DNA from 3 places in the Pseudomonas sp. HLS-6 TE3448 genome. Region 2 is predicted to be linked to each of the others. Evidence: predicted binding sites of a transcription regulator. Region 2 holds the regulator's gene; each other region holds the start of a gene.
The links. The regulator FliA, encoded in region 2, starts transcription of late flagellar genes. The targets are predictions, from matches to a motif close to CTAAAGTTTNNNNNNNNNNNGCCGNTAA.
Positions count from the first base shown of each region.

Region 1 (10,199 bases), 1.0 Mb from region 2:
ACATCCCGCACCGAGCCGCCGCCCAGTGCGGTAATGCAGGCGATCAGCACCACGCCGAACCAATCCATGCCGCGACGACCGGCCGACAACGCACCCGTCATGGCTTCAGCGGTGATTGCAATCAAGTAGAGCATCAACAACATGGTGCAGATCCGAGCAAAGGGGCGCGCAGTCTACCCAGTTGCCCGCGGCACCAAAAGGGGGCGCACGGAGGATAATCCGCACACCCCGGGTGCGCACCGCATCAGAACTTGATGAAGTGCTCGCGGTAGTGACGCAGCTCGGCAATGGATTCGCGGATGTCGTCCAGTGCCAGATGGGTTCCACCTTTCTTGAAACTGTCGCGGACCTCAGGCGCCCAGCGTGCAGCCAGCTCCTTGAGCGTTGAGACGTCCAGATTACGGTAGTGGAAATAGTTTTCCAGCTCACGCATGTGGCGGTAGAGGAAGCGGCGGTCCTGACAGATGCTGTTGCCACAGATCGGCGACTTGCCCTTCGGCACCCACTGCTCGAGGAAGGCCAAGGTCTGTGCTTCGGCGGCGGCCATGTCGACCTTGCTCTCCCGTACGCGCTGGGTCAGGCCCGAAGCGCCGTGGGTGCGAGTGTTCCACTCATCCATGCGCGCCAGCACCTCATCGCTGTGATGGATCGCGATGACCGGCCCTTCAGCCAGGGTATTCAGGTCACTGTCGGTGACAATCGTGGCCATCTCGATGATGACATCATGATCAGGGTCCAGACCGGTCATTTCCAGATCGATCCAGATCAGGTTCTGGGGGTTCTGCATACAGTGTGCTCCTCAACGTAGCTACGCAGTTTAGCCTAGTGGAGCATGCTAAACTCCAGACCGATTTAATATTGCCTCCCGCACGGAACCTTCATGGCCAAACGCCAGCTCAATCGTCGCCAGAACTGGCGTATCGAAAAAATCCAGGGCGAACGCGCTGCACGCGCCGCCAAACGCGAACAACAGGCCATGGAGGTACTCGAAGGTGGCGACTTGGGGCCCGAGCAACTGGGCCTGGTAATCGCCCACTTTGGCGTACAAGTTGAAGTCGAGGCCCAGGACGGCGAACAGGTCGGCCAGGTCTTTCGTTGCCACCTGCGCGCGAATCTGCCTGCACTGGTAACCGGCGACCGCGTCGTCTGGCGCGCAGGCAACCAGGGCATTGGCGTTATCGTGGCGCAGATGCCGCGCAGCACCGAACTGTGCCGCCCAGACTCGCGCGGCCAGCTGAAACCTGTGGCGGCCAACGTCGACCTGATCGTGATCGTCTTCGCACCGATGCCCGAACCGCATGCCAACCTGATCGACCGCTACCTGGTAGCCGCCGAACACGCCGGCATTCGCCCCTTGCTCCTGCTGAACAAGGCCGACCTGATCGACGAACAGAACGCACCGGCACTCAATGCACTGCTGGCGGTGTACCGGCAACTGGGCTACCCGCTGCTGGAGGTTTCGGCCCACCATGGCGACGGCATGCAACAGTTGCAGCACCAACTCGACGGCCATATCAGTGTGTTCGTCGGCCAGTCGGGGGTGGGCAAGTCATCGCTGGTCAACAGCCTGCTACCCGAGGTGCAAACCCGTGTCGGCGCACTGTCCGAATGGTCAGGCCAAGGCACTCATACCACGACGACCGCCCGCCTCTTCCACTTCCCCGGGGGTGGCGAACTGATCGACTCACCGGGTATCCGTGAGTTCGGCCTGGGCCATGTCAGCCGCGCTGATGTCGAGTCGGGCTTTATAGAGTTCAATGACCTGCTCGGTACCTGCCGCTTCCGCGACTGCAAGCATGATCGCGAACCCGGCTGCGCCCTGCTCAAGGCACTGGAAGACGGGCGCATCCAGCAGCAGCGCATGAACAGCTACCGCTCGATCATTGCCAGCTTGCCGCAAGACAGCTACTGAGCAATAACGAGCCCGTCAGCACACAGCAAAACGCCCGCGCAGATCGCTCTGCGCGGGCGTTTTGAGTGCCTTGCACTTAACGCTTGCCAGGCTCGTCCATCCTCAGCACACCATCCTCGAAGATATTCAGCTTCTGGCGCAGTTCGCGTGGCTGCATGGGCTCGGGCTCTGGCGCAGTTACACCGCTGGAACCGCCCGGCGAAGCCGGTGCGCCACCTGGCTGAGTGCCATCCGGCGCGGCAGGCGCCTGCTCACCCTCCATCGCACGCTGGGCCTTCTTGGTCAGCACGATGATGTCGATACGACGGTTAACCGGATTGAACGGGTTAGCGCGATCAAACAGCGACGACGACGCATAGCCCACTACCCGAGCGACCTGGGTGTCCGGGTAACCACCCGCCACCAGCGCACGCCGAGCGGCGTTGGCGCGGTTGGCAGAGAGCTCCCAGTTACCGAAATCACCCATACCGGCGAACGGCTTGGCATCCGTGTGACCACTGATGCTGATCTTGTTCGGCACAGCCTTGATGGTATCGGCCATGGCCAGCAGGATATCTTCGAAATAGGGCTGCAAGCGCGCACTGCCCAAATCGAACATCGGCCGGTTTTCCGCGTCCATGATCTGGATACGCAGGCCGTCCTGCGTAATCTCGAAGAGGATCTGATCCTTGAACTTCTGTAGCTGCGGGTTTTCTTCGACCTTGTTTTGCAGTTCCTGCAGCAACAGCTCCAGACGCTCACGCTCAACCTGTTCGGCCATGGTTTCGACCTTGTCCTTATCCAGCTGGATGCTGGTGTCAGGCGTCGGCTCGGACTTCACCTCAGGGTTGATGGTCTTTTCGGGGGCCAACTGAGGCGAACCGCCCAAGTCGATAATGTACGGCGTACCACTTTCAGAGAACCCTATCGGGTCCTTGAAGTAGCCAGCGATGGCAAGCTTCTGTTCCGGCGTGGCCGTCGACATCAGCCAGAGCACCAGAAAGAACGCCATCATCGCCGTCGCGAAGTCGGCGAACGCAATCTTCCAGGCGCCACCGTGATGGCCAGCGTCAAAGCGTTTGACGCGCTTGACGATAATGGGCTGATTGTTCTCCATGGCTTAGCGACCGCGAACCGCTTGTTCCAGCTCAGCGAAGCTCGGACGATGCGACGGGAACAGCACCTTGCGACCGAACTCTACAGCCAGCGATGGCGGCATGCCCGACGCCGAGGCGACCAGCGAAGCCTTGATGGCCTCGTAGACATTGAGTTCTTCACGGGCGTCATGACGCAGCGTATTGGCCAGTGGACCGAAGAAACCATAGGCCGCGAGAATACCGAAGAAGGTACCGACCAGCGCCGCACCCACGTGCAGACCGATGGATTTCTGATCGCCATCACCCAGCGAGGCCATGGTCACCACGATACCCAGTACGGCAGCCACGATACCGAAACCCGGCATACCGTCGGCAATACCTGTCACCGCGTGCGACGGGTGCTCAAGCTCTTCCTTAAGGCTCAGCAATTCCATGTCGAACAGGCCTTCCAGCTCGTGGGGAGCCATATTGCCGGTAGACATGATGCGCAGGTAGTCGCAGATGTACGCGGTCATGCGTTCATCCTTGAGCACAGCCGGGTACTTGGCAAAAATCGGGCTGGCCGCTGCGTCTTCGATATCGGCTTCAATCGCCATCATGCCTTCACGACGGCTCTTGTTGAGGATCTCGTAGACCAGGCCCAACACCTCGATATAAAAGGTGTGCGTGAAACGCGTGCTGAACATCTGCAACGATTTTTTGACCACGTGCATGGTCATATGGCCAGGGTTGGCCTGCAAAAACGCACCGAATGCAGCACCCCCGATGATCAGCACTTCGAAAGGCTGAATCAACGCAGCGATTTTGCCGTGAGAAAGCACATATCCGCCAAGCACACTCGCGAATACGACGATGATGCCGATAATTTTAGCCATAGTTTAAAGCACTTACTGTCGTGGTCAGGGTCGGGGGGGCGGAAGCTCGAAAACTCTTCTTCTACTTATCGGCACTTCTGCGCCAGACTATAGCCAGTCAAGGCGAAAAGCCAGTTCAGGCGCCCTACAGCATGCCTAATGAAACTATCGTGCCAAATAAAATCCCCAAAACACTCGATGCCTGGGTCAGGCTTCTAGACAGCGCTCGCCTTCCGGTACCCCGCGACAGCCATGCACGGGTTCGTGCGGCGATCAGCGACAACCGAAGCTCGCTACGTGACATTGCCGAGCTGATGCAGGGCAGCCCAGCGCTGGTGCTGAGCGTGATCCGCGAGGCCAATCAACACACTCATTCGAGCATGAGTGAACCGGCCGAGAGCCTGGAAATCGCCCTGAACAGGTTGGGCCTCAAGCGTACCGAAGAACTGCTTGAGCGCTTGCCCACCCTGGATCAGGCGCAGATCCCGCAACCCCTGCGGCAGTTGCAGATGGTCAGCCAGCATGCCTGCACGCAAGCCAATGGCCTGTTCGCCAATCGACTGGCACGACTGTGGCAGGAAATCCACTGGGGCAGCCTGCTGTTCCTGTCACCGCTCTGGCCTCTGGCAATCACTTACCCCAAGTTGCTTGAAGAATGGGAAGTGCGGGTTGTCCACAAGAGCGAGTCATCAACAGCCGTTGAGCACGAGTTGTTCGGTGTGCGCCTGCTCGCCATCTTCCAGGCCCTGGCCAATCATTGGCGCCTGCCAAACTGGGTCACTCAGGGCTATCACTTGCTGCAAGAGGAGCGCGAGCTGCTGGCCAAGGTCACCCACATTGCGCGTGATGACGACCCGCTGCATCAACAACAGCAACTGGACGATGATCCCGGCTTGCGACGCTGGTTCAACCAGCCCGCCAACACGGTGCTGCTGGCCAATGGTTTGGCGTTGTCGGCCCAGGTGGCCTGGACCAGCCCGCACAACGTTCGCTGGGAGTACCTGATCAGCCTGTACTTGCAAGAACCTCTCGACGCGGTACAGCAGCAGATTCACCAACACGCCGCCAGCAGTGCCCGCAGCCATGCAGACGCCGACCTGTTCCACCCGGCAGAAGCATTGATCTGGCCGTGGGAGGCACGCCGGATCCCGCGCGGCCTGTTACCAGCGGCGCCGCCGTCAACCGAGGCACTGGGTGCCTGGCGCAAGTACTGCGCCGAACTGCTGGCCGAGCCCAGCCCCTTCACCAACGCCATGCACCTGACGACTCACGCCCGGGACGCGCTGCTCGCCTGCGGCATGCAGCGGGTGATGCTACTGATGACCGACAAGAACCTGACCCACCTGCGCGTTCATCAAATTGCCGGCCTGGCCAAAGAGGCTGCCAGCCTGAACCTGCAGATCGATCAGAGCAAAGTGCTGCAACGCCTGCTGGCTCAGTCAGCCCAACTGCGCCTGACCCCGGAAAACAACGCACAGTTTTCTGCACTGTTGCCGGCCAGCCTGCGCAGCCTGTTCAAGGGCAGTCACCTGCTGTTGCGCTCGCTGTCGAGCCATGGCCGGGTCGTCATGCTGCTGGTGGCCGACCAAGGCGGCGCGCCCTTCTCGGAAATCAGCGTGCAAGCCTTCGGCAAGACCGCGCAATGCATCGAACGCGCCCTGAACAACTTCAGCAATCGCAGTGCCTGACCCATGCGCTACAATCGCCCCCTCTCTTTCGACGTGGAGACCCTGGATGACTGACTTTTCTGGCTTGCCCCTGGTGATCGAGCCCGCTGACCTGCAGGCTCGCCTTGAGGCCCCGGAGCTGATTCTGGTCGATCTGACCAGCGTCAACCGCTACGGCAGTGGACATATCCCGGGGGCGCGCTTCGTTGATCCCAAGCGCACGCAATTGGGTCAGCCTCCAGCGCCAGGCTTGCTGCCGGCCAAAGCTGACCTGGAAAAACTGTTCGGCGAGCTCGGGCATAACCCCAATGCCGTCTATGTCGTGTATGACGACGAAGGTGGCGGTTGGGCCGGGCGCTTCATCTGGCTGCTGGACGTAATCGGCCACACACGCTACCACTACCTGGATGGTGGCCTGCATGCCTGGCATGGCGCAGGCCTGGCCCTGTCCACCGATGTACCGGCCACCGCAGGCGGCCCGGTCAGCCTGAGCCTGAACGACGCACCGACGGCCACCCGCGAATACCTGCAAAGCCGCCTCGGCGCTGCCGACCTGGCGATCTGGGATGCGCGCAGCCAGCTGGAATACAGCGGTGAAAAAGTCCTCGCCGCCAAGGGCGGACATATCCCCGGTGCGGTCAATTTCGAGTGGACCAAGGGCATGGACACCGACAACGCCCTGCGTATCCGCAAAGACATGCCACAGATCCTCGAGCAACTGGGCATCAGCAAAGACAAGGAAGTGGTTACCCACTGCCAGACACACCACCGCTCCGGCTTTACCTACCTGGTGGCCAAGGCCCTCGGCTACCCGCGGGTCAAGGCATATGCCGGCTCGTGGGGCGAATGGGGCAACCATCCGGACACGCCTGTAGAAGTTTAAGGAAACCCAATGAAATCCCGCTTGTTCATCATCAGTCAGTACCTGCTGCCGCATCACCTGCTTTCGCGCCTGGCAGGCTGTATTGCCGAGTGCCGCGTGCGCTGGTTCAAGAATGCGTTCACCCAATGGTTCGCCAAACGCTACCAGGTCAACATGAGTGAAGCGCTGGTCGAAGACGTGACCGCCTACGAGCACTTCAACGCCTTCTTCACCCGTGCGCTGAAACCGGATGCACGCTCGCTGGACACAACCCCGGGAGCGATTCTCTGCCCAGCCGACGGTGCAGTGAGCCAGCTCGGCCCTATCGAGCACGGACGCATTTTCCAGGCCAAGGGCCACAGCTTCAGCGCCCTGGAACTACTGGGCGGCGATCCAGCACTTGCTGCGCCGTTCATGGGCGGCCAGTTCGCCACCATCTACCTGTCGCCGAAAGACTACCATCGCGTGCACATGCCACTGGCCGGCACACTGCGCGAAATGGTCTACGTTCCGGGTCGCCTGTTCTCGGTCAACCAGACTACCGCCGAAAACGTACCGGAGCTGTTTGCCCGTAACGAACGCGTGGTCTGCCTGTTCGACACCGAACGTGGCCCGATGGCCGTGGTGCTGGTGGGTGCAATGATCGTGGCATCGATCGAAACCGTTTGGGCAGGCCTGGTGACTCCGCCAAAGCGCGAGCTGAAAACCTTCCGCTACGACGACGCCGCCCGTGCGCCGATCCACCTAGAAAAGGGTGCGGAGCTGGGACGTTTCAAACTGGGTTCGACCGCTATCGTGCTGTTCGGTCAGGATCAAGTGAAATGGGCTGAAGAGCTGACAGCAGGTTCTGCTGTACGAATGGGCCAAGGCCTGGCACTGCCTGCACAAGCCTGACGCTCCTGACAGACATGCGCCCCAGGCCGGGGCGCATGTCATACGGGGCTAGCAAGCAGCGTGATCAGCCACGACCGTGGCGGTCACGCATGCCCAGCAGGTACAACACACCATCCAGGCCCAATGTCGAAATCGCCTGTTTGGCCGACTGCTTGACCAACGGTTTGGCCCGGAACGCAACACCCAGCCCTGCAATGGCCAGCATTGGCAGGTCATTGGCACCATCGCCCACGGCAATGGTTTGCTCCATCTGCAACCCTTCCTTGCGTGCCAGCTCGGTCAGCAGATCAGCCTTGCGCTGTGCATCGACAATCGGCTCTACCGCCACACCGGTGACCTTGCCATCGACGACTTCCAGCTCGTTGGCATAGACATAGTCAATACCCAGACGGGCCTGCAACTGCTTGGCGAAGTAGGTGAAGCCGCCGGACAGGATGGCGGTCTTGTAGCCCAGGCGCTTGAGCTCGGCAAACAGGGTCTCGGCACCCTCGGTCAGACGCAGCGACGCACCGATCTCATCCAGCACGGCGACATCCAGCCCTTTGAGCAACGCCAGGCGCTCCTTGAAGCTGGCCCGAAAATCCAGCTCGCCGCGCATCGCGCGCTCGGTGATCTCCGAGACCTGCTCACCCACGCCCGCAGCCTTGGCCAACTCATCAATGACTTCGGCTTCGATCAGGGTGGAGTCCATATCGAATACCGCCAGACGACGGTTACGGCGGAACAGCGAGTCCTGCTGGAAAGCGATGTCGACGTTCAGCTCCTGAGCCACGCTGAGAAATTCGGCGCGCAGGGCTTGAGGGTCGGCGGGTTCGCCACGTACTGAGAACTCGATGCAACCCTTGCTCTTTTCCACCGGCGTATCCAACGCAACGCGGCCGGACAGACGGTCGATGTGGTCGATATTCAGCCCGTATTGCGCGGTAATCGCGCTCACTCGCTGCACTTGCTCAGCGGTTACCTTGCGGGTCAGCAACGTAACGATATGCCGTGGCTTGCCCTGACCCTCTACCCAGGCCTGGTAATCGGCTTCCGAAACCGGCGTAAAACGCACCTGCTGATCCAGCTCGTAGCCAGCGAACAGGATGTCCTTGAGGACCGAAGAGGCATGCTCGCTTTCTGGAATTTCGACCAGAATGCCAAAGGACAGGGTGTCATGAATCACCGCCTGACCGATATCGAGGATGTTCACACCGCTCCTCGCCAGGACACCGGTGATGGCGGCGGTGAGACCCGGACGGTCCTCACCAGTGATGTTGATCAGGACGATTTCGCGCAAGACGGGCTCCGACTCGTTGAAAAAAAGCGCATTCTACCGACTTTCACTGACTATCGGGCACCGCCGATACTTTGCCGCCCTGTAGCTGCTCGCTATACTGCGCAGCAACTTAACCGACATAAAGAGCCGCGCTCTGTGAACCGGCCTACGCCTGTAAAAACCGACAACTTCTTCCTGCTGATCTTTCGTGCCCTGCGCCAGCGCCGAGTACCGTTGGCGCTGCGGATCGCCTGCCATAACGTCTTCCTGGTCGCCTTGGCACTGGTGATCTATGCCGTTGTGATGGGCCTGCAGTTCAAGGAAGCCATGCATGAACAGGCTGATGCCCTGGGCCAGAGCCTGACGACCCAGACGGCCACCTCGGCTACCGAACTGCTGGTGTCCAACGACATCCTCAGTCTCAACGTGCTGCTGGGCAACCTGGTGAAGAACCCGCTGGTGGCCCACGCGGCCATCTACAGCGTCGATAACCGGATCCTGGCCGAGGCTGGCCAGCGCCCGAAAAACGGGCTGCTGGGCGAAGCGGAAGGCCTCTACCAGACCAAAATCACTTTCCAGGACGTGACGGCAGGGCAACTGCGCATCAGCCTGGACATGAGCCAGTTCCAGCAGCCGCTGACCATCAGCCTGCAAAGCATGGGCATTCTGGCCGGTATCCTGCTGGCACTGGCACTGGCCTTGAGCCTTCGTCTGGGGCGTTTCATCTCCACACCGCTGCTGCAACTGCGCGTATGGCTGCGTGACCTGAATGAATTCACCCCGGCCACTGAGCGCCAGGACGAGATTGGCGACCTCGCGCGCCAACTGCATGCCCGCTTCGCGCCGCCGCCACGTGAGGTGGAGCCAGAAGCAGAGGATGACGACTCGCTGGAAAGCGAGGCAGACGAACCGACATTTGAAGTTCGTAATCTGCGCGACCCAAGCTTTGACGAAACCCCAGCCATTGCACGCCCTACCGTCCGAGCTGTCGTGGACGAGGACGAGGACGACGAGGCGTTCGCCGACCTGCATGATGACAGCGATGTCGCTCGCCCGGCCCCGCAAGCAGTGGCACGCCCACCACAGGCCAGTGCAGTTCTGGCCATACAACTGGGCTCGCAGGAACAACTGCGTCGCCTGCCGCGCGCGCGCCTGACTGAACTGCTGGAACGCTACCGCGACTGCCTCGACCAGGCCGCCTCGCTGTATGAAGGCGAAGTGCAGACACTCAATGACGGCAGCACCCTGATGCTGTTCCACCGCCAGGACAGCGGTGACGACTACCTGACCAACGCCATTTGCTGCGGCGAACTGCTGCGCGCACTCGGCCATGCGCTGCAGATCGAGGTCGCGGACAGCGGCATCACCCTGCAACTGCAGTTGGGTCTGGTGTTGGGTGAAGGCCTGCATGGGCTGAGCCAGATCGATCTGTTGCTGACCGAAAAGGCTCAGGATGCCCTGGCCTTATCCCAGCACAGCCGCAATTTGTTGCTGGTCGAACGCAAGATCAGCGACGATGCCCTGATTCGCCAGCGCGCCCGCATTCGCCCGATCGCCAGCCCTGAAGGGGCCTGCTGTGTCGAGCGACTGATGGAACCTTATCCATCGATGCTGGAACGCCAACTGGCGCGCATGCACGAAAGCCGCGTCAAGAACTAGCCCACCCAGCGATGCAG
Region 1 covers NZ_JBRJIO010000001.1:1,863,251-1,873,449, reverse strand. The annotation lists gene AB7M23_RS08675 (trimeric intracellular cation channel family protein) at 1-143, opposite strand, end outside; gene orn (oligoribonuclease) at 245-787, opposite strand; gene rsgA (small ribosomal subunit biogenesis GTPase RsgA) at 881-1,912, shown strand; gene motB (flagellar motor protein MotB) at 1,989-3,008, opposite strand; gene motA (flagellar motor stator protein MotA) at 3,012-3,863, opposite strand; gene AB7M23_RS08650 (HDOD domain-containing protein) at 3,995-5,530, shown strand; gene AB7M23_RS08645 (rhodanese-like domain-containing protein) at 5,577-6,392, shown strand; gene asd (archaetidylserine decarboxylase) at 6,402-7,265, shown strand; gene serB (phosphoserine phosphatase SerB) at 7,330-8,544, opposite strand; gene AB7M23_RS08630 (histidine kinase) at 8,680-10,182, shown strand.
Region 1: motA (flagellar motor stator protein MotA) is a predicted target of FliA. The motif match lies at 3,929-3,956, and genes of this name have one in related genera.

Region 2 (10,199 bases):
CGGCGTCGGGCAACGCTGCATGATGTGCCGAACGGCAGTGATGCCATCCATCATGGGCATTTCATAGTCCATGGTGATCACATCAGGCTTGAGCGACAGTGCTTGGTCGATCGCTTCCTTGCCGTTGGTCGCGGTGCCCACGACCTGGATAGTCGGGTCCGCTGAAAGAATTTCCGAGACACGGCGGCGGAAGAAACCGGAATCATCCACCACCAGGACCTTGACTGCCATAAACACTCCATTACGGGGCGCGGTCGAAAGACCGCGCCACCGGGATCAAATACGCCGGGCAGCGTAACGCTTGAGCATGCTCGGAACGTCGAGGATCAGCGCAATGCGCCCGTCACCGGTAATGGTGGCGCCCGACATCCCAGGGGTGCCTTGCAGCATCTTGCCCAGCGGCTTGATGACCACCTCTTCCTGGCCGACCAGTTGATCGACGACGAAGCCGATCCGCTGAGTGCCCACCGAGAGGATCACCACATGGCCCTCGTGCTGCTCTTCATGAGCGGCAGAGCTGACCAACCAGCGCTTGAGGTAAAACAGTGGCAACGCCTTGTCGCGTACGATCACCACTTCCTGGCCGTCAACCACGTTGGTACGCGACAGGTCGAGGTGGAAAATTTCGTTGACGTTGACCAACGGGAACGCGAACGCCTGATTGCCCAGCATGACCATCAGCGTCGGCATGATCGCCAGGGTCAACGGCACCTTGATCACGATCTTCGAACCCTGGCCCTTGGCCGAGTAGATGTTGATCGAGCCGTTGAGCTGGGAGATCTTGGTTTTCACCACGTCCATGCCGACACCACGGCCAGACACATCGGAGATCTCGGTCTTGGTGGAAAAGCCCGGGGCGAAGATCAGGTTGTAGCAGTCCGACTCGCTCAGGCGATCGGCTGCATCCTTGTCCATCAGGCCCTTTTCCACCGCCTTGGCGCGCAGCACGTTGGGGTCCATGCCCTTGCCGTCGTCAGAGATCGACAAGAGGATGTGGTCACCTTCCTGCTCAGCCGACAATACGACCTTGCCACCACGCGATTTGCCTGCGGCTTCACGCTCTTCCGGTGTTTCGACACCGTGGTCGACAGCGTTGCGCACCAAGTGAACCAGCGGGTCGGCCAAGGCCTCGACCAGGTTTTTGTCCAGGTCGGTCTCTTCGCCCACCAGCTCCAGGTTGATCTCTTTCTTCAACTGGCGCGCCAGGTCACGAACCAGGCGCGGGAAGCGCCCGAAAACCTTCTTGATCGGCTGCATGCGGGTCTTCATGACCGCGGTCTGCAGGTCAGCGGTGACCACGTCAAGGTTCGACACCGCCTTGGACATGGCCTCATCGCCGCTGTTCAAGCCCAGGCGAACCAGACGGTTACGCACCAGTACCAGCTCGCCGACCATGTTCATGATCTCATCGAGGCGGGCGGTATCGACGCGCACCGTGGTTTCGGCTTCGCTGGCGGCATGCTTGTCGGCTGACGCCGGAGCGGCCTGACGCGCAGGTGCTGCCGCTGCAGCAGGCTTGGCGACGGGAGCAGGTGCAGGAGCCACAGCGGGCGCGGGCTTGGCCGCAGGCTTGGCTACTGCTGCTTCTGCGACCGAGGCCGTTGCTGCTGCGCCCTCGGCAAATTTACCTTTGCCGTGGATCTGATCGAGCAACGCTTCGAACTCGTGCTCGGAAATATGGTCGCCCGACGCTTCGGTAGCAGCGGGCTCGACAGCCGCGGCCGGCAGTGCATCCACAGCAAAGGTACCCTTGCCATGAAGCTGGTCCAGCAGCGCTTCAAATTCGTCGTCGGTAATTTCGTTGCTGGCTTCAGTACCTGCCTCGACAACCGCTGCCGACGCAGGCGCAGCAGGTGTGGGAAGGCTGTCGGCAGCAAACTGGCCTTTGCCGTGCAGTTGGTCGAGCAATGACTCAAATTCGGCATCGGTGATTTCATCACCCGCCGCAGCTGCCGGAGCGGCAGGCGCCTCGGCCTCGGCCTTGACGGCGTTGAGCGAGTCGAGCAGTTGCTCGAACTCCGTGTCGGTAATGTCGCCAGACGCTTGCTCAGCGGGCGCCTCGGCAACCGGTTCAGGCTCAGGCTCGGGTGCAGCAGCCTGCTGGGCCGAAGCCGGCTCAGCCAGGCGTGCCAGCGCAGCCAGCAGCTCTGGCGTGGCCGGCGTCACATCGCTGCGCTCGCGGACCTGGCCGAACATGCTGTTGACCGTGTCCAGGGCTTCCAGGACCACGTCCATCAGCTCGGAGTCCACGCGACGCTCGCCCTTGCGCAGAATGTCGAACACGTTCTCGGCAATATGGCAGCACTCCACCAGCTCATTGAGCTGGAGGAAGCCGGCGCCCCCTTTTACAGTGTGAAAGCCGCGAAAGATTGCATTGAGCAGATCCGCATCATCAGGCCGGCTTTCCAGCTCGACCAATTGCTCGGACAGTTGCTCAAGAATTTCGCCGGCTTCTACCAGGAAATCCTGGAGGATTTCTTCATCGGCGCCGAAGCTCATTAAACGTGCTCCCTAAAAACCCAGGCTGGACAACAGATCGTCGACATCGTCCTGACCGGACACGACGTCTTCACGCTTATCGGCATGAATCTGCGGACCTTCACCCCGAGTCGGATGTTTTTCTTGATCTTTTTCAGCACGTAGCTGCTGGTGGTCATGTTCAATACCGGCAAAGCGGTCGACCTGACTGGCCATCAATACGAGCTTGAGCAGATTGCTTTCTACTTCGGTAACCAGTTGCGTGACGCGCTTGATCACCTGGCCGGTCAGGTCTTGGTAGTCCTGAGCCAACAGAATGTCATTGAGGTGGCCTGCCACTTCACGGGTGCCGGCCTCGCTGCGCGTCAGAAAACTGTCAACGCGACGCGCCAGCTCGCGAAACTCCGGCGCAGCCACTTCTCGACGCATGAAACGCTGCCAGTCGGCACTCAAGGTACTTGCCTCGGCACTCAATTCTTGAAGCACCGGCGTACTTTGCTCGACCAGGTCCATGGTCCGGTTAGCCGCGCCCTCGGTGAGCTTGACCACATAGGACAAGCGCTCGGTGGCATCGGTGATCTGCGACACTTCCTCAGCCTGCGGCATCTGCGGGTCAATATGAAAACTGACGATCGCACTATGCAACTCGCGGGTGAGCTTGCCGACTTCCTGATACAGGCCACGATCACGGGTCTGGTTCAGCTGATGGATCAGTTGTACCGCGTCGCCGAATTTACCTCGTTCAAGGCTCTCGACAAGCTCGTTGGCATGTTTCTTCAGTGTCGACTCGAAGTCGCCCAACGACGATTGTTTATGCTCCATAAGCGCCCCCGTGGCGTACCTCAGCTATTGACGCGCTCGAAGATCTTCTCGATCTTTTCTTTCAACACCTGAGCCGTGAATGGTTTTACCACGTAACCATTAACGCCAGCCTGAGCCGCCTCAATGATCTGATCACGCTTGGCCTCTGCCGTTACCATCAGCACCGGCAGGTGTTTCAGGCGTTCGTCAGCGCGCACAGTACGCAGCAGGTCGATGCCGGACATGCCAGGCATGTTCCAGTCCGTTACCAGGAAATCGAAGTTGCCGCTGTGCAGCATTGGCAGTGCAGTGACGCCGTCGTCCGCTTCCTGGGTATTGGTGAAGCCCAGGTCACGCAACAGGTTCTTGATGATCCGCCGCATCGTCGAAAAATCGTCAACGATGAGGATTTTCATGTTCTTGTCCAATTAGACCTCCAAGCAGTCTTTAACGCGCTCAGCGCTGAACGCGCACTCAATCAAATCCGGCACAACATTTTCACGACTGCATGAAACCCAGCAATCAACGCGCGCGCCATTCTCCCAGCCGCCCACGCAAGCGTGCAGCACACTGGCTGTGCAACTGGCTGACCCGCGACTCACTGACCCCAAGCACCTCGCCGATTTCCTTGAGGTTCAGCTCTTCGTCGTAATACAACGCCAGCACCAGCCGCTCACGCTCAGGCAAGTTGGCAATCGCATCTGCCAACGCTGCCTGAAAGCGCTCGTCTTCCAGATCGCGCGAAGGCTCGACCTGGGCGCTGGCGCCGTCCTCGTGCAGCCCTTCATGCTCGCCGTCCTGCAACAGGTCGTCGAAGCTGAACAGGCGACTGCCCAAGGTGTCATTCAAAATCCCGTAATAATCATCGAGACTCAATTGAAGTTCGGCAGCAACTTCATGATCTTTAGCGTCACGACCTGTTTTTGCTTCAACAGCGCGAATTGCATCACTGACCATGCGGGTATTGCGATGAACCGAACGCGGCGCCCAATCCCCCTTGCGCACCTCATCCAGCATCGCACCGCGGATGCGAATACCGGCATAGGTCTCAAAACTGGCACCTTTGCTTGAGTCATACTTGTTCGCCACCTCAAGCAAACCGATCATGCCGGCCTGAATCAGGTCTTCAACCTGAACACTGGCGGGCAAACGCGCCAACAGGTGGTAAGCGATGCGCTTGACCAGCGGCGCGTAGCGTTCGACCAACTCATACTGCGCGTCGCGCGAAGCCTTGCTGTACATCCGGAAACCGCTGGCACTCATAGAGCAGGCCCCACACTGGTCGGCTGCACCAGACGCTCGACGAAGAACTCCAGATGGCCGCGCGGGTTGGCTGGCAGCGGCCAGCTATCGACCTTCTGTGCGATGGCCTTGAACGCCAGCGCGCACTTGGAACGCGGAAAGGCTTCATAGACCGCTCGCTGCTTCTGCACGGCTTTACGCACGCACTCGTCATACGGCACTGCACCGACGTATTGTAGGGCGACATCGAGGAAGCGATCCGTGACCTTGGTCAACTTAGCGAACAGATTGCGCCCTTCCTGAGGGCTTTGCGCCATGTTCGCCAGCACGCGGAAGCGGTTCATGCCGTAATCACGGTTAAGCAGCTTGATCAACGCATAGGCGTCGGTAATCGAGGTCGGCTCGTCACAGACCACCAGCAACACTTCCTGGGCTGCTCGAACGAAGCTGACCACCGAGTCACCAATACCCGCAGCAGTGTCGATCACCAGCACATCGAGGTTGTCGCCGATATCGCTGAACGCCTGAATCAGGCCGGCATGCTGAGCGGGCGCCAGGTGAACCATGCTTTGCGTACCCGAAGCGGCAGGCACGATGCGCACACCGCCCGGCCCCTGCAGCAGCACGTCGCGCAGCTCGCAGTGCCCTTCGATAACGTCGGCCAGGGTTCGCTTGGGCGTGAGGCCCAGCAACACGTCGACGTTAGCCAGGCCCAGGTCGGCGTCCAACAGCATGACGCGACGGCCGAGCTCGGCCAACGCCAGTGACAAGTTCACTGACACGTTAGTCTTGCCAACGCCACCTTTGCCGCCGGTCACGGCGATCACCTGTACGGGATGCATGCTACCCATGTTTGTTCTTTACCTTGTCTTGCTTAGACCGAGGCCACATGACTGGCTGCACTTTCAAACACCTGAAAAATGCCTGGCAGACCATTGATGTAGATACTTTGCAACGTCTTCACCGGCACCTCAGCCAACACGCTTCGGGCCGTGATAGAGATCAGCGAACATATCGGCCATGGCCTCCTCGCTGGGTTCGTCCTGCATTTGCACACTGACCGCGCGGCTGACCAACTGGTGGCGGCGCGGCACGTGCAAGTCATCCGGAATGCGCGGCCCATCGGTCAGATAGGCCACCGGCAATTCATGACTGATCGCCAGGCTCAACACTTCACCGAGGCTGGCGGTTTCATCAAGTTTAGTCAGGATGCAACCGGCCAGCCCGCAGCGCTTGTAGCTGTGGTAGGCCGCCGTCAGCACCTGTTTCTGGCTGGTCGTCGCCAGCACCAGGTAGTTCTTCGCCTGGATACCGCGACCGGCCAGCGTCTCCAACTGCATGCGCAGGGCCGGATCACTGGCCTGCAAACCTGCGGTATCGATCAGCACCACGCGCTTGCGCAGCAAGGGCTCCAACGCCTGCCCCAAGGACTGCCCCGGATCGACATGGGTGACCGAAACATTGAGGATACGCCCGAGCGTCTTCAGTTGTTCCTGGGCACCGATGCGGAAACTGTCCATGCTCACCAGGGCCAGGTTCTGCGCGCCGTACTTGAGCACGTAGCGGGCTGCCAACTTCGCCAGCGTAGTGGTCTTGCCCATACCCGCCGGGCCGACCATGGCGATCACGCCGCCCTCTTCGATCGGATCGACTTCCGGTACGCTGATCATCCGCGCCAGGTGGGCCAGCAACATCCGCCAGGCATGGCGTGGCTCTTCAATTTCGGCGGTCAGGTCAAGCAGCTCGCGCGACAGCGGTCCGGACAAGCCAATACGCTGCAGGCGGCGCCAGAGGCTCGCTTGCTGCGGCTTGCTGCCCTGCAGTTGAGTCCACGCCAGCGACCCCAGCTGCACCTCCAGCAATTCACGCAAACCAGACAGCTCGTTACGCATCGAGTCAAACAGGCGCTGATCTACCGCAGGCGCTGGCGCGACCCGAGGGCGCTCCGGCTCATCGACATGCGGCTCGATCAGCGGCTCCGATGCAGTCAGTGGCAGGCCGGCGAACAACTGGCGATTCGCCGTCTCATCACCCTCGACGCGGCTGCTCAATTCGGCTTGGGCAGTTACGATGCGCGACTGTGTCTTGCGCAGTTCATCTTCAAGCTCAACGTTGGGCACACGTGGCGCCAAGGCAGACAACTTGTAGTCCAGCGCAGCCGTCAGCTCGACACCGCCAGCAATCCGTCGGTTGCCGATGATGGCGGCCTCAGCCCCCAGCTCATCACGAACCAACTTCATGGCCTGACGCATATCGGCTGCGAAAAAACGCTTAACTTGCATAACCCACTACCTCAGCCGTTGGGGCCTACTGTGGCAACGATGGTGACTTGCTTGTTGTCAGGTATTTCCTGATACGCCAAAACATGCAAATTCGGTACTGCCAGGCGACCAAAACGCGACAACATTGCCCGTATCGGCCCTGCGACCAACAAGATCGCTGGTTGCCCTTGCATTTCTTGACGCTGGGCAGCCTCGATTAACGAACGCTGAAGCTTTTCAGCCATGCTTGGCTCAAGAAGAACGCCCTCTTCTTGACCTTGCCCGGCCCTTTGTAAACTATTGAGCAAAATCTGTTCCAACCTTGGCTCAAGCGTGATAACTGGCAGCTCAGACTCAGTGCCGACAATGCTTTGCACGATGGCGCGACACAATCCGACGCGCACCGCGGCTACCAAAGCGGCGGTATCTTGACTCTTCCCGGCGTTGTTCGCGATGGCTTCGGCAATGCTGCGGATGTCACGCACGGGCACCTGCTCGGACAACAGCGCCTGCAACACCTTGAGCAACCCCGACAGCGACATGATGCCCGGTACCAACTCCTCGGCCAGTTTCGGCGAGCCCTTGGCCAATACCTGCAGCAACTGCTGAACCTCTTCGTGACCGATCAGCTCATGGCAATGCTTGTGCAGGATCTGGTTCAAGTGCGTAGCAACCACGGTGCTGGCATCGACCACGGTGTAACCCAGCGACTGGGCCTGGCTGCGCTGGCCAACGTCGATCCACACAGCCTCCAGGCCGAAGGCCGGGTCCTTGGCGGCAATGCCATTGAGCGTACCAAAGACCTGCCCCGGGTTAATCGCGAGCTCCCGGTCAGGATAGATTTCCGCCTCAGCCAGGATGACCCCCATGAGCGTCAGGCGGTAGGCACTTGGCGCAAGGTCGAGGTTGTCGCGGATGTGCACCGTCGGCATCAGGAAACCGAGGTCCTGGGAGAGCTTTTTGCGCACGCCCTTGATCCGCGCCAACAGTTGCCCACCCTGATTGCGGTCGACCAATGGAATCAGGCGATAGCCCACTTCCAGGCCGATCATGTCAATCGGCGTGACGTCGTCCCAGCCCAGCTCTTTGGTTTCCATGGCTCGCTGTGGAGACGGCAGCAGGTCTTGCTGCATCTGAGCCATTTCCTGCGCCTTGAGCTTGGCCTGATTCTGCTTGCGCCACACCATGTAGGCGGCACCACCGGCCAGCGCCGCCAAGCCGATAAAGGCAACGTGCGGCATACCCGGCACCAGGCCCATGACCAGCATGATCCCGGCCGAAACCGCCAAGGCCTTCGGCGACTCGAACATCTGTCGGTTGATCTGCTTGCCCATGTCCTCGGAACCCGAGGCACGCGTCACCATGATCGCCGCAGCGGTGGACAACAGCAGCGATGGCAACTGCGCCACCAAACCGTCACCAATGGTCAACAAGGCGTACACCTTGCCCGCATCGGCGAAGGTCATGTTGTGCTGGAACATACCGACGGCCATACCGCCGATCAGGTTGATGAACAGAATCAGCAGGCCGGCGATGGCGTCACCGCGCACAAACTTGCTGGCACCGTCCATGGAACCATAGAACTCAGCCTCCTGAGCCACCTCGGAGCGGCGCGCCTTGGCCTGGGCCTGATCGATCAGGCCGGCGTTGAGGTCGGCGTCGATTGCCATTTGCTTGCCCGGCATCGCGTCGAGGGTAAACCGCGCACTCACTTCGGAGATACGCCCTGCACCCTTGGTAACCACGACGAAGTTGATGATCATCAGGATGGCGAAGACCACGATACCGACCACGTAGTTACCGCCGATCACCACCTCACCAAAGGCCTGAATCACCTTACCGGCCGCAGCGTGACCATCATGACCATGGAGCATGACTACCCGCGTCGACGCTACGTTCAACGCCAGCCGTAGCAGCGTCGCCACCAGCAAAATGGTCGGGAAAACAGCAAAATCCAGTGGGCGCAGTGCGTAGACACACACCAGCAGGACCACAATCGACAGGGCAATGTTGAACGTGAAGAACACGTCGAGCAGGAACGGCGGGATCGGCAACATCATCATTGCCAGCAACACCAGCAGCAACAGCGGCACACCCAGGTTTCCTCGGCCAAGGCCGACCAGGTTGCTACGGGCGCTGTTGATTAACTGAGTGCGATCCACCGGTATTCCTCTCAAGCAAACTTTTGACGCCACGAAGGCGCGTGGCGCTGCCTTTGCAAGAAGCCTTCCAACTTTGCGTCTGTCACGCAATAAGAGGCTTTCAGGGGGATCAGAACGTATGCGGTGCGGTAATCGCAGGCAAGCCGGCTGGCCACAGGACGCCACCACATCAGGGTAGGATCAGGAGTCCCGACGCAAATCCGGCGGAATCGGTACGTCCTTGAGGGGGTCAGGCGCCTTGCCTTTGCCAGCACGGTACTGGCGGACCTGGAAGACATAGGCCAGCACCTGGGCCACCGCCAGGTACAGGCCCGCCGGGATTTCTTCCTCAAGCTCGGTGGAGTAGTAGATCGAGCGCGCCAACGCCGCCGACTCAAGAATCTGGATCTTGTGCTCACCCGCGATTTCACGAATCTTCAGCGCAATGAAGTCAGTGCCCTTGGCCAGCAGCAATGGCGCACCGCCCTTTTCAGGGTCGTACTTGAGCGCCACGGCATAGTGCGTCGGGTTGGTGATGACCACATCGGCTTCGGGAATCGCCGCCATCATCCGTCGCTGCGACATCTCGCGCTGGGTCTGTCGAATGCGCTGTTTGACCTCGGGGCGACCTTCACTGTCCTTGTACTCGTCACGCACTTCCTGCTTGGTCATCAACAGCTTCTTGTGTGCCTGCCAAAGCTGCAAAGGCGCGTCTACGGCGGCGATCAGCAGCAAACCCGCCGCCATCCACAAGGCACTCCAGCCCACCACCTGAACGCTATGGATGATTGCCTGATCAAGCGGCTCATGCGCGATGGCAATCAGGTCGTCGCGATCTGAAGACAGCACCACCAAGGCCACCAGCAAGATCACAAAGAACTTGGCCAGCGCCTTGAGCAACTCGGTCAGCGCATGCATGGAGAACATCCGCTTGATCCCGGACATCGGGTTCATTCGGCTGAACTTCGGTGCCAGGCTACTGCCGGCAAACAAAAACCCACCCAGGGAAATCGGCCCGATGATCGCCGCCAGCAGCAGTACCAGCAACACCGGCTGAGTGGCGAGTATGGCCATCTTGCCCGAGGCCAACAGAAAGATCCCCATGGAGCGCTCGTCGATGAGCACCTCGCGGGACAAGGTGAAATTGATCCGCATCAGCTCCATCAGCGTTTCCGCCAACGCACCGCCGAAGACCAGCAACCCGCCCGCGCCCGCCAAGGTCACGGCAACCGTATTGAGTTCTTTGGAGCGCGCAATCTCGCCCTTTTCACGAGCG
Region 2 covers NZ_JBRJIO010000001.1:2,894,027-2,904,225, reverse strand. The annotation lists gene AB7M23_RS13495 (protein-glutamate methylesterase/protein-glutamine glutaminase) at 1-231, opposite strand, end outside; gene AB7M23_RS13490 (chemotaxis protein CheA) at 277-2,499, opposite strand; gene AB7M23_RS13485 (protein phosphatase CheZ) at 2,512-3,300, opposite strand; gene AB7M23_RS13480 (chemotaxis response regulator CheY) at 3,321-3,695, opposite strand; gene fliA (RNA polymerase sigma factor FliA) at 3,802-4,542, opposite strand; gene fleN (flagellar synthesis regulator FleN) at 4,539-5,372, opposite strand; gene flhF (flagellar biosynthesis protein FlhF) at 5,493-6,803, opposite strand; gene flhA (flagellar biosynthesis protein FlhA) at 6,815-8,944, opposite strand; gene flhB (flagellar biosynthesis protein FlhB) at 9,125-10,199, opposite strand, start outside.

Region 3 (10,199 bases), 1.9 Mb from region 2:
CAAGCCTGATGCTGCTGATGCGCGAACCCATTGCCTCGATCTACACCGCCGACAGCGCAGTCATCCAGATTGCCTCGATGCTGATCGTCTACTCGGCGCTGTTCCAGTTCTCCGACGCGGTCCAGGTCACTGCCGCCGGTGCACTGCGTGGTTATCAGGACACGCGAGTCACCATGATCCTGACCCTGTTCGCGTACTGGGGCATTGGCCTGCCGGTGGGTTACCTGCTCGGCCTGACCGACTGGCTGGGCACGGCCAGCGGGCCAAGCGGCCTCTGGGAAGGCCTGATTGTCGGCTTGACCTGCGCCGCATTGATGCTCTCGGTGCGCCTGGTGCGCAGTGCACGCAAACGCATCCGGCAGGCAGCGGCTTAATCGAGCTTCTTGCGGATCCAGTACAGGTAAGTACCCGACAGCTCCTGCTGCTCGACCAGTTCATGGCCGAGGAACACGCAGAACTTGGGAATATCGCGACGGGTCGAAGGGTCTGTCGCGATGACCTTGAGCAGGCCACCCGCGCCAAGATCGCGCACGTACTGATGCAGCATCATCACAGGCTCAGGGCAGTTCAGACCGCTGGCATCAAGGACCGCATCGGCGGTCAGGGTAGAATCGGTGTCAGTCATGCTTTTCTCCGAAGACTAGGTAACAACTGTCTTGCACTGCCTGGCTGGGCCAGTGCGACGTGCAACAGCCTCAACGTGGTTTCATATCCAGTCGGCGCAGATGGCAGGTGACCTCTTCACGGTCGTGATACAGCTGCTTGCAGCCAATCGATACCTTGACCTTGCGCGCCTTGAAGCCTTCTTCGATGCGCTCCAGCAAACGCCGAACCTCGGCATAGCGCTGCTTCATCGGCAATTTCAGGTTGACCACCGCTTCGCGGCACAGGCCCTCGCCCAGCCAGGTTTCCAGCAGTGCTGCACTACGCGCCGGCTTCTCGACGATGTCACAGACCATCCAGTCTACGGTCTGCTTGGGCTTGTAGGTAAAACCATCGGCCATCAAGTGCTGGACCAGCCCGGTATCCATCAAGCTTTCAGCCATTGGCCCATTGTCGATAGCCGTCACCAGCATACCGCGCTTGACCAGTTGATAGGTCCAGCCACCCGGTGCGGCACCCAGGTCGACCCCGGTCATGTCTTCAGACAGGCGCTGCGGCCATTGATCGCGTGGAATAAAGTGGTGCCAGGCTTCTTCCAGCTTCAGGGTTGAGCGGCTTGGGGCTTCACGCGGGAATTTCAGCCGCGGGATCCCCATCGGCCACATGGCCGAATTGTCCGCCGCTGCCAACCCGACAAACACCCGCCGGCCACTGACAAAGGTCAGCAGCAAGCGCGGCTTGGCAGCGTCGTCCACCAGCCGGCCAGCGTTGAGCAACGCCTTGCGCAGCGGCCCCTCGAACTTGCGGCAGAACGTCGACAGTTCCTTGCCGTCGTTACTGTCCATGACCTCCAGCCAGAGGCTGCCGCACACCGGGTACTCGGCCAGGGTCTCCAGCAGCACGCTGATCCGGTCGGTTTCAGGCAGTTCGACAAAACTGCCACGGGCCCATTGCCGAGGGAAAATCAACTGCGAGAAGCGCAGTTCACGCATCAACCGCTCGGCACCTTCGGCGTCGTTGCAAATGAACTCGGCGCACGCGCTTTGCGGTTTGGCCTTGGCATAACCGGCCACATTCAGCCGCGCGGCATGCTCGGCGATTTCGGAACAGACTTCGCCCTCGAAACCGGGTCGGCAATGCATAAACAGGGTATTCATCAATCACTCCAGGACGGTCGGCAGCACACGCAGCAGACCCTGGCCGAGCGCACGGCGCAACGGCGGCAAATCGGCGAATGATAAAGGAGTTTAGGAACCAGTGACACGTCCCGCCGGTCCAGTATTTAGCCGGGCCCGGCAATCAGGTCTAACCTGACCCTTCAGCCAGGTCCGTGCGTTGCGGACCGACACCTTGACGGTGAGTTCGGCGACCGCAGGGCGATTGCCGATCACCGGCCCAGAAGGAGTTGACCCATGCCCTCGCTCGACAGCCTGAATACCCTCAAGACCCTGACGGTAGGCAACCGCCTCTATCACTATTACAGCCTGCCCGAGGCAGCCCGCAGCCTGGGCGACCTGAGCGCACTGCCCCTGTCGCTCAAGGTGCTGCTGGAAAACCTGTTGCGCTGGGAGGACGGCAAGACAGTCACCAGCAGCGACCTGTACGCCCTGGCCAAATGGCTTGAAAATCGCCGGTCCGACCGCGAAATCCAGTACCGCCCGGCGCGGGTACTGATGCAGGATTTCACCGGGGTACCCGCAGTGGTCGACCTGGCAGCCATGCGCGCTGCCATGGCCAAGGCCGGGGGAGACCCTCAGCGCATCAACCCGCTGTCACCGGTGGACCTGGTGATCGACCACTCAGTGATGGTCGACCGCTACGCCAGCCAGCAGGCTTTCAGTGAAAACGTCGACATCGAAATGCAGCGCAATGGCGAGCGCTATGCCTTTCTGCGCTGGGGGCAAAACGCGTTCGACAATTTCCGCGTGGTACCGCCAGGTACCGGCATTTGCCATCAGGTCAACCTCGAGTACCTGGGGCAGACCGTCTGGACCCGCGAGGAAGACGGCCGTACCTACGCCTTCCCCGACACACTGGTTGGCACTGATTCGCACACCACCATGATCAACGGCCTGGGCGTGCTGGGTTGGGGAGTGGGCGGCATCGAAGCAGAGGCAGCCATGCTCGGCCAGCCAATTTCCATGCTGATCCCCGAAGTGATCGGTTTCCAATTGACCGGCAAACTGCGCGAGGGCATCACGGCCACCGACCTGGTGTTGACCGTCACCCAGATGCTGCGCAAGAAAGGCGTGGTCGGCAAATTCGTTGAGTTCTATGGCGACGGCCTGGCCGACCTGCCTTTGGCAGACCGCGCCACGATCGCCAACATGGCCCCGGAATACGGTGCCACCTGCGGCTTCTTCCCGGTCGACGACATCACCCTGGATTACCTGCGCCTGTCGGGTCGGCCCGAGGCAACCGTGAAACGGGTCGAGGCCTATTGCAAAGCGCAAGGCCTATGGCGCCCGCCCGGCCATGCGCCCGCCTTTACCGACACCCTGGCACTGGACCTGAACAGCGTCGAAGCCAGCCTTGCAGGCCCGAAACGCCCGCAGGACCGCGTGGCGCTTTCGCAGGTCCGCCAAGCCTTCGATGACTTCATGAGCCTGCAACCCAAGGCGAGCGCGCGTAATGGCGGGGTGACTACTGGCAGCGATTATCCGGCTCTGCAAGAGGGGGCGGTGGTCATCGCCGCCATAACCTCCTGCACCAACACCTCCAACCCCAGCGTAATGATGGCTGCCGGGCTGGTGGCCAAAAAAGCCGTGGAGAAAGGCTTGCAACGCAAACCCTGGGTGAAGAGCTCGCTGGCACCCGGCTCAAAAGTGGTGACCGACTATTACCAGGCAGCAGGCCTGACCCCCTACCTGAACGACCTTGGCTTCGACCTGGTGGGCTATGGCTGTACCACCTGCATCGGTAACTCCGGCCCTCTGGACGCGCCCGTCGAAAAGGCGATCACCGAGCATGACCTGACCGTAGCGTCGGTACTCTCCGGCAACCGCAACTTTGAAGGCCGTGTGCACCCTATGGTGAAAACCAACTGGTTGGCTTCGCCGCCGCTGGTGGTGGCCTACGCCCTGGCCGGCAGCGTACGTATCGACCTGAGCAAAGAACCGCTGGGCACTGGCCGGGACGGCCAACCCGTCTACCTGCGCGACATCTGGCCCAGCCAACAGGAAATTGCCATGGCCGTGGCCTGCGTAGATACGGCGATGTTCCATAAAGAGTATGCCGAAGTCTTTGCAGGAGATGCCCAATGGCAAGCCATCGAGGTACCGCAGGCTGCCACCTACGCGTGGCAGAACGACTCGACCTATATTCAGCACCCACCGTTCTTCGATGACATCACTGGCCCGCTGCCACAGATTCAAGACATTCACGGCGCACGCATCCTGGCATTGCTGGGTGACTCGGTGACCACCGACCATATCTCGCCAGCCGGCAACATCAAGGCTGACAGCCCGGCCGGGCGTTACCTGCGCGACAAGGGCGTGGCCCCGCCGGACTTCAACTCCTACGGCTCACGTCGCGGCAACCATGAAGTGATGATGCGCGGCACCTTCGCCAATATCCGTATCCGCAACGAAATGCTCGGTGGCGAAGAAGGCGGCAACACCGTGCATATTCCCAGCGGCGAGAAACTGTCGATCTACGATGCCGCCATGCGCTACCGCACCGACGGCACGCCACTGGTGGTGATCGCTGGCCAAGAGTATGGCACCGGGTCCAGCCGCGACTGGGCTGCCAAGGGCACCAATCTGCTGGGCGTCAAAGCGGTACTGGCGGAAAGCTTCGAGCGTATCCACCGCTCCAACCTGGTGGGCATGGGTGTACTGCCCCTGCAATTCAGGCCCGGACAAAATCGCAAGACCCTGGCCTTCAAGGGGGATGAGCGTATCGATATCCTTGGCCTGAGCGGGGCCTTCCTTTCACCGGGAATGGCGCTGCGCCTGCGTATCACCCGGGACAACGGTCGCGAGGATAGCCTGGAGGTCTTGTGCCGCATCGACACCCTGAACGAAGTGGAGTACTTCAAGGCAGGCGGCATCCTGCACTACGTGCTGCGGCAGTTGATCGCCGGCAAGGGGACCTGATGGATGGCCCTGCGGCCATCGTCGTTGCCCCGTAAAAAGGCGTGTCTTTTACCGTGCGGTTCAAGTCCAACATCGCGGACTTCACCGTAAGGTAATCGATATGCCATCACCTCGTGGGGTTGCCCTTGCCCTGCTCTGCCTCGGTTACGCCTTCGCGCTGAGCCAGGGCCAACTGACACGTGCCGCCCTACCCGGGTTAATCCTGCTGCTGTGTGCGGCAGCGCTTGTGCAACGACCTCGCAGCAACGGGTTGAAGGCCTGCGGCCATGGGCTGTTCGTGCTGCTCGCGGCGGGGCTGGCCCTGCATTGGCTTCCAGGCTTCAACAGCGCCAAAGTCATCGACGCGCAACGCTTGAGTACCGACGCAGCACCCTACTCGATGTACCTGAACCTGGATAAGCCGCTGATCGCGTTCTGGATACTGCTGGCTTGCCCGTGGATGCTGGCCGGCACACGCAACACCTCCACCAGCGTCCCCATGATTGCAACCATGACCGCCATGACCGCCATGGCCTGCCTGGGCAGTGCACAATTGCTCGGCATGGTCGCCTGGGCACCGAAATGGCCAACACAGGGCTGGCTATGGCTGGCCAACAACCTGCTGCTGGTGAGCCTGACCGAAGAAGTGCTGTTTCGCGGGTACATTCAGGGTGGCCTGCAACACCTGCTCAGGCACCGTGAGCATGGCCAGCGCCTGGCGCTGCTGTTGGCCGCAGGCGTATTCGGCCTGGCCCACCTCGGTGGCGGTTGGCAATGGGTGGTACTGGCAAGCATTGCAGGCGCAGGTTACGGCCTGGTTTACCGCCATGGCGGGCTGCTGGCAGCAGTTGTCAGCCACTTCACCCTGAACCTGCTGCATTTCAGTTTGTTCACCTACCCAATGCTGAATAAATGAGCCAAAGTGTGAACGACTGGTCAGTTGCTGACTTTTATGTCAAAAGCATGAAAGAATGCTTGCAATTCTCTGAAAGCTGCAGCTTTTTCGCATAACTCAGGTCATGATTGAAAACCCTGCGCTCGATCAATGGCTGCAAAAATCGACTCAATAAAAACAACTCGCTGCCGATACCCCTCGAAAGCCTTCCGGATTGAACAGCTAATGCGTAATAACCAGCCGATTACCCAGCGCGAACGGACGTTTCCAGATCAACAACGTTTGATTTCGACTACCGATGCCAAAGGTCTGATTACCTACTGCAACGATGCCTTCGTCGAAATCAGCGGTTTCTCGCGAGAGGAGCTGTTGCGCGCCCCACACAACCTGGTTCGCCATCCGGACGTGCCGCCGGCGGTATTTGCTCACATGTGGGGCACCCTGAAACAGGGTCTGCCATGGATGGGTATCGTCAAGAACCGCTGCAAGAACGGTGATCACTACTGGGTCAACGCCTACGTGACTCCTGTTTTTGAAAACAATCAGGTCGTCGGCTACGAGTCCGTGCGGGTAAAACCGACGGCTGAACAAATACGCCGCGCCCAAGGGTTGTACGAGCGAATCAACCAGGGCAAGTCGGCTATTCCAAAGCGTGACAAGTGGCTGCCGGTGCTGCAGGACTGGCTACCGTTCATTCTGGTCAGCCAGATCGGTTTCCTGATCGGTAACTGGCTCGGCCATTCGTGGGGCTTTGCCCTGGCCGCTGGCTTGTCAGTGCCACTGGGCCTGATGGGCCTGACCTGGCAACAACGCGGCCTCAAGCGCCTGCTGCGTCTGGCCGAGCAGACCACCTCTGACCCGCTGATCGCCCAAATGTACAGCGACAGCCGTGGTGTTCAGGGCCGCCTGGAAATGGCCATGCTCAGCCAGGATGCACGCCTCAAGACCTGCCTGACCCGCCTACAGGACACCGCTGAACACCTGAACGAACAGGCGCGTCAATCCGACACCCTGGCGCATAACAGCTCCTCGGGGCTGGAGCGCCAACGCGTTGAAACCGAACAGGTCGCCGCTGCCGTCAACCAGATGGCCGCCACCACTCAAGAAGTGGCCAACCACGTTCAACGCACCGCCGATGCCACCCAGGAAGCCAATCGCCTGACTGGACGCGGCCGGGATATCGCCGGGGAAACCCGCGAGGCCATCCAGCGCCTGTCCCAGGCCGTCGGCGAAACCGGGCAGACCGTGACGCAACTGGCACGTGACAGTGACGAAATCGGCGGCGTGGTGGATGTGATCAAAGGCATCGCCGACCAGACCAACCTGCTGGCACTGAACGCTGCAATCGAGGCTGCCCGTGCCGGCGAAATGGGCCGTGGCTTCGCGGTCGTCGCGGATGAAGTTCGTCAACTGGCACAACGCACCAGCGAATCGACCGGCCAGATCCACGGGCTGATCGCCAAGCTGCAGCAAACTGCCAGCAACGCCGTACAGACCATGGAAGCGGGCCATCGTCAGGCCGAAGAAGGCGTGGCTCGGGTCATGGAAGCCGACCAGGCACTGCTGGGTATCAGCGAAGCGGTGGCCAACATCACCGACATGACCACCCAGATCGCTGCCGCCACCGAAGAGCAGACTGCCGTGGCCGATGAGATCAGCCGCAATATCAGCACCATTGCTCAACTGGCCGATCAAACCTCCGAGCAGGCCCAGCACTCTGCCCTGCTTAGCGAAGAGTTGACTCGCACCGCCACCAGCCAGTACTCGCTGGTCGAACGCTTCAACCGCTGAACCGGTCAGGCGCACAGCCACAAGGCTGTGCGCCGACACCCCACCTACCAGTCGAGCGTCAGCTCGCTCTCGAAGTAGCGCTCTTCACCACTTAACGGGTCCTTGAAACGCAGGCTATGCGCCAGCAGTTTCAGCGGCTTGCTGTAATCGTCGTCCTCGTGACGCACCTCGGGGTAGAAAGGATCGTTACAGATGCTCGCCCCCAGCGCAGTCATGTGCACGCGCAACTGATGCGTCTTGCCGGTCACTGGCGACAGGCCATACCGCCAGAACTCGCCATTTTTTTCCAACACGTCGGCCAGCGTCTCGCTGTTACTGACCCCGTCTACTTCCTGCATGCGGAAAAATGGCTCCCCGCTGACCAGGCGGCTTTTATGCACCAAGGGGAACGCCAGTGCGGGCAAGGCAGGGGCAATAGCCTGATAACGCTTGTCGATCTGCCGATTGGGAAACAATGATTGATAAGCGGAACGGCTCTGTGGATTGGCAGAAAACAGCACCAGGCCTGCGGTGTGCCGATCGATGCGATGCAACGGCACCAGGTTCGGGTTATCCAGACGACGGATCAGCCGCCGCAGCAGGGTCTGCTCGACATACTCGCCCGTGGGCGTTACCGGCAAGAAATGCGGTTTGTCGGCCACCACCAGGTGCTCATCCACATGCACCAGGGTTTCCTGCACGAGAATCGGTTTTTCGTTAGGTACTTCACGAAAGTAATGGATGCGCAGCCCCTGGCGATAGGGCAGGTCGACCGGGATCGGTGCACCCTGAGCATCCAGCACACGGCCCCGGGCAATACGGTCAAGCCATTGTTCACGTCCGATGGCCTTGAAGTGATCACACAGGCAGTCCAGTACCGTTAACCAGGCACCTGGAGGGAGACAGACGGTGCTGGCTTGATGCTGTGCCGGATCGAATGAAGCGAAGGCCATGGGAACACCCAGAGGATAATGGCCGACCATTATCCCGCATGGCACCCAGCTCAGCCAGCCTGAACCGCTGCCGCTTCGGTGAACTCCTTGAGCCAGCGCAGTACATCGACGGCGTCCCAGCGCGTAGGGTCATACAGCGCATACAGCAACCCCTGATAACCGACCACATCCAATGGGCGGTGATAGCCGGCACGCTGAAACAAGGCTTCTATTTCAGCGAAGCAGGTGTTGAAGTGCAGTTTGTTGAAGGGTGTCTTGCCCTCAAGCACAAGCCCGTCAAGGCGCAGTTCAAGCACCGCCTCACTGACCATCTCGACCGACATGCGATTGACGGTGTACTTCAGTTGTTCGACGTTGACCATGTTTCGAGTCCTTGGGCGTAACCGCCCGCAAATACTGTATCTATATACAGCATATTGAGTGACCTGCACGCCGTCAATGACAGCACCTCACTTACTGCAGGCCAGGCAGGTAACCGGTGCCCTTGCGAATCGTCAGGATCTGCCGGCGCTCGGCAGAGGCCGATAACCCCAGGTGCACCCAGCTGTCGAACTCCAGTATCAGTTGATCAAACGCCAGCGTGCTTTGCGCTATCAACTGCGCCAGCTCCAGCGGAGCCATGCCCGCAACACTGATGTCTGCCGCCAACCCCAGCCTGTGCGTACTCTTGGGCGAGCCACCCACTGCGCGATTGAGTGCGGGTGAACGGTAACCGCTGCTGACCAGCACGGGCCGACCAACCAGGCTGCGCACCTGCTCCAGCGTGGCGCAAAGGCGCTTGAGATTGAGCAAAGCCTCATCGTTCGGGGTGTTATCAATACCCAGGCGACTGGCGGTCCGAGACGCGGTCATCTCGGACAGGGTGAAGTGTTTGGAAAGGTTCATGGATGCCACTCCTTTGGCTGAATAGGTCACACACGCTGCCGCTCCCGAGGCAACGGAGTAGAGTGTGAACCCGTCCAGGCCCGGTGTGCGCCAGGAAAAAGCCACCGGGAAGAAACGACATCAGCGCAGAAAGGCGACGACCTGCTCGGCATCAAAAGGCCAATTCAACTCGGCACCGCTGTCGCAACGACGCAGCACGGGAATTCGCAGCCCATAACGCTCGACCTGCATCTCGTCCTCGGCAATATCCACCAGTTCGACCAACAGGCCATGCTCGACAAACGGCATCAACAGGGCTTCTGCCACTTCACACAAGTGACATCCCAGGGTGCCGAACAGCTGGCATTCAGGAAGCATTGACAGTTACCGATAAAAAGAATGAATGGGTATTTTAGGTCGAGGGTACAAGGCCGTCGAGGCACTTGCCCCACGCCATCCCTGACGCCTGCGATACTGATTCGAATCAAGGAGCCACGCAGCACCTGGCGCTATGCTTTTGTGTTTTTTTGCTGTTTTCGTACATGGAGTATGTTGTGTTTGCAAACCTGCTGATCATTCTGGCGTCATCGCTGGTCGTCATTGCCATCTTCCGCCGCGTACAGCTACCACCTGTGCTCGGCTATCTCTGCGTTGGCCTGTTCGTTGGCCCAACCGCGCTGGACTGGGTCAATGAAAGCGAAGAACTGCCAGACCTTGCCGAAATGGGCGTGGTATTCCTGCTGTTTTCCCTCGGCCTGGAATTTTCCCTGTCGAAAATGATGGCGCTGCGCAAAGTGGTGTTCGGCCTCGGCAGCCTGCAGGTCATTTGCTCCACATTTGTACTGGCCGGGCTACTCGCCCTGCTCGGCATGCCGACCAACGCAGCATTGCTGCTGGGGGGTGGCCTGGCGCTGTCGTCCACCGCGATCGTCAGCAAGGAGCTGACCAGCCTCGGGGAAATTTTCAGCAGCCACGGGCAGAACGCGATCGGTGTATTGCTGTTCCAGGATGTCGTGGCGGTTCTACTGCTGACCCTGG
Region 3 covers NZ_JBRJIO010000001.1:4,843,767-4,853,965, forward strand. The annotation lists gene AB7M23_RS22255 (MATE family efflux transporter) at 1-374, shown strand, start outside; gene tusA (sulfurtransferase TusA) at 371-625, opposite strand; gene rlmM (23S rRNA (cytidine(2498)-2'-O)-methyltransferase RlmM) at 696-1,760, opposite strand; gene acnA (aconitate hydratase AcnA) at 2,016-4,700, shown strand; gene AB7M23_RS22275 (CPBP family intramembrane glutamic endopeptidase) at 4,801-5,595, shown strand; gene AB7M23_RS22280 (methyl-accepting chemotaxis protein) at 5,800-7,365, shown strand; gene AB7M23_RS22285 (pseudouridine synthase) at 7,410-8,297, opposite strand; gene AB7M23_RS22290 (transcriptional regulator) at 8,348-8,659, opposite strand; gene AB7M23_RS22295 (D-Ala-D-Ala carboxypeptidase family metallohydrolase) at 8,751-9,182, opposite strand; gene AB7M23_RS22300 (glutaredoxin family protein) at 9,303-9,539, opposite strand; gene AB7M23_RS22305 (cation:proton antiporter) at 9,716-10,199, shown strand, end outside.
Region 3: AB7M23_RS22280 (methyl-accepting chemotaxis protein) is a predicted target of FliA. The motif match lies at 5,742-5,769, and genes of this name have one in related genera.